Regions from separate parts of the Achromobacter sp. RT286_PF genome, predicted to be linked through region 1. Evidence: riboswitches for the same ligand, from Rfam matches in the RefSeq annotation. Region 1 holds a riboswitch; the other holds the start of a gene.
What was found. Region 1 has a riboswitch for glycine ahead of AC6LJY_RS23570 (D-amino acid dehydrogenase). Riboswitches for the same ligand answer to the same signal wherever they lie in the genome.
Positions count from the first base shown of each region.

Region 2: another riboswitch for glycine. It lies ahead of gcvT (glycine cleavage system aminomethyltransferase GcvT); the one in region 1 lies ahead of AC6LJY_RS23570 (D-amino acid dehydrogenase).

Region 1 covers NZ_JCBAMR010000040.1:22,232-25,631, reverse strand. The annotation lists gene AC6LJY_RS23575 (peptidoglycan DD-metalloendopeptidase family protein) at 1-335, shown strand, start outside; gene AC6LJY_RS23570 (D-amino acid dehydrogenase) at 292-1,539, opposite strand; glycine riboswitch at 1,579-1,673, opposite strand; glycine riboswitch at 1,674-1,764, opposite strand; partial or broken gene ampC (class C beta-lactamase) at 1,918-3,078, shown strand; gene AC6LJY_RS23560 (3-hydroxybutyryl-CoA dehydrogenase) at 3,231-3,400, opposite strand, start outside.
Region 2 covers NZ_JCBAMR010000007.1:146,807-150,206, forward strand. The annotation lists gene AC6LJY_RS08865 (superoxide dismutase) at 1-11, shown strand, start outside; gene AC6LJY_RS08870 (ZIP family metal transporter) at 41-934, shown strand; glycine riboswitch at 1,051-1,147, shown strand; glycine riboswitch at 1,181-1,304, shown strand; gene gcvT (glycine cleavage system aminomethyltransferase GcvT) at 1,396-2,496, shown strand; gene gcvH (glycine cleavage system protein GcvH) at 2,599-2,976, shown strand; gene gcvP (aminomethyl-transferring glycine dehydrogenase) at 3,048-3,400, shown strand, end outside.

The DNA.
Region 1 (3,400 bases):
GCGGCCGCCAACACGAAGGCATCGACATCTTTGCCGCGCGCGGCACGCCTGTGCTGTCCACCACGGAAGGCGTGGTCATGCAGGTTGGCACGAACAACCTGGGCGGCCAGGTCGTGTGGGTGCTCGGGCCCGGACGCCAGCGCCATTACTACGCGCACCTGGATGGCTACGCCGATATTGAACGGGGGCAGCTGGTGGCCCCCGGAGACGTGCTGGGCTACGTCGGCAACACCGGCAACGCGCGAGGCACGCCGCCGCATTTGCATTACGGCATCTACGACGGCGGCGCGATCAACCCCTATACGCTGTTGGTGACGCCGGCAACGCCGCCCTGACGCTTTGCGCAAGCACCTGCGCCGTCGCGGCTGACAACGTCCACCCCAGGTGTCCGTGCCCCGTGTTGTAGAACACGCCCGGGCGTTTGCCCGGCCCCACGCGCGGCATCATGTTGGGGGTCATGGGGCGCAGGCCGCACCACGGCACGACGCGCGTGGTGTTGATGTTGGGGAAGTGTTTACGCGTCCAGTCGATCAGCGGCTGCACGCGTTCGGCACGAATGTCCATGTTGAAGCCGTTGAATTCCGCCGTACCCGCCACGCGAAAGCGGTCGCCCAGGCGGCTGGTGACGATCTTCGCGGCTTCGTCCAGCAGGCTGACGCGGGGCGCGGCGCCCTGGCTGTCGGCGTCGTCCAGGTGCACGCTGATCGAATAGCCCTTGACCGGATAGATGTTGATGGAATCTCCCAGCAGGCGGGCGAACTTTCTGCTGGCCGCGCCCGCGCATACGACGATGGCGTCCGCTTCGTGCCGTTCGCGCTGGGTGCCGCCGTCGCGGCGGATGTCCAGCACGTAAGGGCGGTCGTGGCGTTGGATGTTGTCGATGTCGGCATCGTGCACGAACGTGACGCCACGGCGTTCGCATGCCTGGGCCAGACCGCGCGTGAACTTGTGGATGTCGCCGGTGGCGTCCGATGGTGTGTAGAAACCGCCGTGGCATCCGGTTTGCATGGCGGGTTCGATGGCGCGCGCTTCGTCGGCGGTGACTGCGTAGCGGTCCAGGCCGCCGGCTTGCAGCAGCGCGTTGGAGCGATGCGCGGCCTTGAAGCTGTTGGCGTCGTGGTAGATGTGCAGGATGCCCCGGCGCTCCAGGTCGAAGTCGATGCCTTCCGCCTCGGCCATGTCGAACAGATGCCGGCGCGCTTCGATGGCCATGCGCGTGGTGGCGATGGTGTTGTCGCGGTAGTTGGGAATTTGCGCCATGAACTGCGCCAGCCACGAATACTTGTGCCAGCTGAAGCGGGGGTTCAGCAACAGCGGCGCGTTTTTGCGCAGCATCCAGCGTAGCCCTTTGATGATCGTGGCCGTGCTGTTCCAGACTTCGGCGTTGCTGGCGGATAGCTGGCCGCCGTTGGCATAGGACGTTTCCATGGCGGGATAGCGTTGGCGGTCGTAGACGGTGACCGCGTATCCCAGGTTCGACAGGGCATAGGCGGACGTGACGCCGGTGATACCGGCGCCAATGATGGCGATGCGGGGCATGGTGGCTCCAGACAGGGTGGCCGCGACCAATGTGGACGCGGCACCCCATCTGTCTTTGGTACCTGAGAGTTTCACCCGCGCGGGCGGCGGGTTCCCCTTCGGTGGGCGCGCACGGCGCCTCTCTCCAGATTGTCTATACGCGCGCAGTCCTGTTGCCTGAGAGTTTCCGGGGCGGTTGCTCCGTCGGCGCCGGCCGCCAGGGCCGGTCTCTTCTGCGCGGTTTTGAATCGACGGGGTAGAGAATAGCTAAGTTCATGTCGCATTTGCTTCAGGGTTAGTACTATGTCGCGTGCGCCGTTGGGCCGGCGTGAACCGAATAGGACGATAGGAATGAGTTTTCGCGCCGCGCGACGCACTGTTTTGCAAACGCTGGCCGTGATGGCCAGCGGCGCCCTGGTTTCGTTGGCGTCGGCCGAGCCGGTGGCCCCCGGCGCCGGCATCGACGACGCCGTGCATGCGGTAATGCGCGAGTACGACGTGGCGGGCCTGGCCATCGCCGTCACGCGCGAAGGGCGGCATGAATTTCGCAGCTATGGCGTGGCCTCGCTGCAAACGCACGCGCCCGTCAGCCGCGACACGCTGTTTGAGCTGGGCTCGATCAGCAAGACCTTTACCGCGACGCTGGCGACCTACGCCCAGGCGCTGGGCAAGCTGTCGCTGACCGACAGCCCGGCGCGCTTCGTGCCTGCCTTGCAAGGCACGGAATTTGGCAAGCTGACCCTGATCCACCTGGGCACGCACACGGGCGGCGGCTTCCCGCTGCAAGTGCCGGACACGGTGCGCGACGATGCCCAACTGATGGCCTACCTGTCGGCGTGGACGCCGCGCTACGCACCGGGCACCTACCGCACGTATGCCAACCCCAGCATTGGCATGCTGGGCGTGGTGGCGGCCAAGAGCCTGGGCCAGCCCTATGCGCAGGCCATGGAGAAGACGCTGTTGCCCAAACTGGGCCTGACCAACACCTATATCCACGTGCCCGCCGCCAAGATGGGCGACTACGCGCAGGGCTACAACAAACAGAACGCGCCGGTGCGTGTGAACCCGGGCGTGCTGGCCGACGAAGCCTACGGCGTCAAGACCAGCGCCAGCGACCTGATCCGCTTCGTGGACGCGAACATGGGCGTGGCGTCAGCGCCCGCGGAATTCGGCGCCAAGGCCGCCCGCGATGCGAAGGTCGCCAAGGCCGTCGTCAACGACGCCGTGCTATCCAAGGCCTTGGCCGATACGCATGTGGGCTACTACGACGTGGGTGGAATGACGCAGGACCTGGCCTGGGAACAACTGGCGTATCCGGTGACGCTCAAGGCGCTGTTGGCGGCCAATGCCGGCACGTTGAACAGCCAGAGCCACCCGGCCAAGGCCCTGACCCCGCCGCAGCCCCCGCGTGCCGATGTGTGGATCAACAAGACGGGTTCCACCAACGGCTTTGGCGCCTACGTGGCGTTTGTGCCGGCCAGGAAAATCGGCGTGGTGATCCTGGCGAATCGGAACATTCCGAACGACGCCCGCGTGCGGCTGGCGTATCGCATTCTTGAAGGGGAAACGGCGGCGGAAGCAAGAACGGATACGGGAACGGGAACGGATTCGGGATCGGCCCCGGAAACGCAATCCGAAGCCCGCGCGCAAGCGAACTGAAACAGGCAGAAGACAGTGGCAGGCGGAAGGCCGTCGCCGGCCCCTGTCAGCCGTCAAGCTTCCGTGCCCGCCGCCGTGTGGGCTCCATCAAAACGCGGCAATAGCCCCATGACCTCCAGCCTTTTGCACAGCTGTCCCAGGCGCTGCATCTTGTAGGCGTCCACATCCAGGTCGGCGTAGTCGTAGAAGCCCTTGCCATCGCGCAAGCCGTTGCGGCCTTGCT
Region 2 (3,400 bases), on a different contig from region 1:
CAAAGGGTTAAGCCCGCTTTGTGATGGAGGCATCGGCCCCATGAACACATTCAGCCGTCACCGCGTGCGTCCCGCGGCCACCAGCATCAGCGTCTGGACCCTGGCCGTGCTGGTGTCCTGCCTGGCGATGCACCAGCTGTGGGCCTACCTGGACGTGCGCGCGGCGCACGTGGCCGACGCCCTGCTGGGCGGGCTGGTAGCGGCCGGCGCCACCGCGCTGGGCACCGTGCCCATCCTGTTCGCCCGCACCATCCCGCAAAAGGTCCAGGACAGCATGTTCGGGTTCGGCGCGGGCGTCATGCTGGCGGCCAGCGCGTTTTCCCTGGTGGTGCCGGGCATTGCGGCGGCCGAAAGCCAGGGCATGGGCCGCTGGGGCGCGGGCCTGACGGTGGGGGCGGCCATTCTGCTGGGCGCGGCGGTGCTGCTCATCATGGACCGCACGCTGCCGCACGAACATTTCATCAAGGGCCGCGAAGGCATCGAGGCGCGCCGCATGCGACGCGCCTGGTTGTTCGTTATCGCCATCACGCTGCACAACCTGCCCGAAGGCCTGGCCATCGGCGTGGGTTACGCGGGGGGCGATCCGGTGGCGGGCACCGCGTTGGCCACGGGCATTGCGATCCAGGACATTCCCGAAGGGATGGTTGTCGCGGTGGCGCTGTTGGCCGCCGGCTATAAGCGGGCCTTCGCCGTGGCGCTAGGCATGTTGTCGGGGCTGGTCGAACCGTTGGGCGCGGTGCTGGGCGCCGCCATCGTCGGCTGGTCCGTCTTGCTGCTGCCCTGGGGGCTGGGCTTTGCGGCGGGCGCCATGCTGTTTGTCATCAGCCACGAGATCATTCCCGAATCGCACCGCAAGGGGCACGAGGTCTACGCCACGTGCGGGCTGATGCTGGGCTTTGTGCTGATGATGTTGCTGGACACGGCGCTGGGCTAGCCCGGGGGTTGGTGTCCGGTTTGGCGTGGTCCACGGCAGCGGTTTGTGGCCGGGCCGCGCCAGGAAATCGCGCTTTTCCAGGCCTGGTTTTCGTTGTATGCTTGGCGCCGCTGTCACGCATGTTTGCGGGAGAGAGCGCCCCTTTCACCAGGGTCGCCGCCGAAGGCGCAATTCGCCCAGAATCGCTCAGGTAACCGATACCGCACATGCTTGCCCCGTCCCGGTTTTTACCGTGTGGATGCGGCAAAACAGTACTCTGGAGAGACCTGGCGCCGCCCCGAATTCGGGACACAGCGAGCAGCCCAGGCGCCGAAGGTGCAAACCCGCCCAGCGCGGGGCAACTCTCAGGCAAAAGGACAGAGGGGCGGAAGATTCAGCCGATGCCGTGCGGGCGCAATCCGCTTGTCACGACCGGCATTCCGTAACCCTGGCAAGCCATTGCCGTCCCGGAGTTTCCGCGCATGTCCGCAACCCTCAAACGCACCCCGCTGGCCGACGAACACATCGCCTCCGGCGCCCGAATGGTCGATTTCGGCGGCTGGGACATGCCCTTGGCCTACGGCTCGCAGCTTGAGGAACACCACGCGGTGCGCCAGGACGCCGGCATGTTCGACGTGTCGCACATGCTGAACGTGGATGTGGCCGGCCCCGATGCCTACGCCTTCCTGCAACGCCTGGTCGCCAACGACGTCGCCAAGCTGACCGTGCCCGGCAAGGCGCTGTATTCGTGCATGCTGAACCCGCAGGGCGGCGTCATCGACGACCTGATCATCTATTTCTTTGCCGCTGACGAATGGCGCGTGGTCGTTAACGCCGGCACCGCCGACAAAGACGTGGCCTGGATGCAGCGTGTGAAGCAGGCCGGCAGTTTCGACGTTGCCATCACCCCGCGCCGCGATCTGGCCATGGTGGCCGTGCAGGGCCCGAACGCCCGCGCCAAGGTCTGGGCCGCGCGCCCGGCCTGGCAAGCCGCCTCCGAAGCACTGACCCCCTTCGTTGCCGCCCGCGTGGGCGACGACACGCTCGTCGCCCGCACCGGCTACACCGGCGAAGACGGCTTTGAAATCGTCCTGCCTGCGTCCGACGTCGTGCAACTGTGGCGCGACCTTGCTGCCCAGGGCGTGCGCCCGGCGGGCCTGGGCGCGCGCGACACGCTGCGCCTGGAAGCCGGCATGAACCTGTATGGCCAGGACATGGACGAGCTGACCCAGCCCGACCAGGCCGGCCTGACCTGGACCGTGTCGCTCAAGAATGCCGAGCGCCGCTTCATCGGCCGCGACGCGCTGGAACAATTCGCCACCCCCGCCGCCTTTGTCGGCCTGAAGCTGCAAGAGCGCGGCGTGATGCGCGCCCACATGGCCGTGCGCTGCGCGCAAGGCACGGGCGAACTCACCAGCGGCACCATGTCGCCCACGCTGGGCGTGTCGATCGGCTTTGCCCGCCTGCCGCAAGGCGTGCGTCCGGGCGACACGGTCGAAGTCGACATCCGCGGCAAATGGGTGCCCGCCCTGGTCTGCAAGCTGCCCTTCGTGCGTAACGGCAAAGCCGTCGAACACTCGTAAACTCGAAGCTTCGCGCGAACGGCCGCTGCCAGTTGACGCACACGCCGCTCGCACGAGGCGCGCAACACCATTCATCTACCCGTATTCCCTAGAGGATTTCCCATGAGCCTGCCCACCGATCGCAAGTACACCCAGTCCCACGAATGGGTCAAAGCTGAAGGCGACGTGTTCGTCGTCGGCATCACCGATACCGCCCAGGACCAATTGGGCGACCTGGTTTTCGTTGGCGACGTCAAGGTTGGCGCCAAGCTGAACGCGGGCGAAACCGCCGGCGTGGTTGAGTCGGTCAAGGCCGCCTCGGACATCTACGCACCCGTCAACGGTGAAATCGTCGCCTTCAACGACGAGCTGGAAAACAACCCCAGCCTGATCAACGAATCGGCCTTCACCACCTGGATCTTCAAGATCAAGCCGGTCAACGCGGCCGATGCCGACAAGCTGCTGGACGCCGCCGGCTACGAAGCCGTCGCCAACGGCTAAGAAGCCGGTTCGAGCCGGGCGCGCCGACCTCTTGGCGCGCCGGCCTGATGCACCACCACCCGAGAGTTCCCATGTCGCGCGCCCTAGACACCCATACCGACTTCATCCCCCGCCACATCGGCCCGTCCGACGCCGACCAGGCCGCCATGCTCCAAGTGATTGGCAGCGCCAGCCTGGACGCCCTGATCGACGAAGTCGTTCCCGCCAAGATCCGCAGCCAGGCCCCGCTGGCGCTGCCGCCCTCGCGCAGCGAAACCGACGTGCTGGCCGAACTGAAGCAGATCGCGGGCCGCAACAAGGTCTTTCGCAACTACATCGGCCAGGGTTACTACGGCACGCAGACGCCAAACGTCGTGCTGCGCAACATTCTTGAGAACCCCGCCTGGTACACGGCCTACACGCCGTATCAGCCGGAGATCTCGCA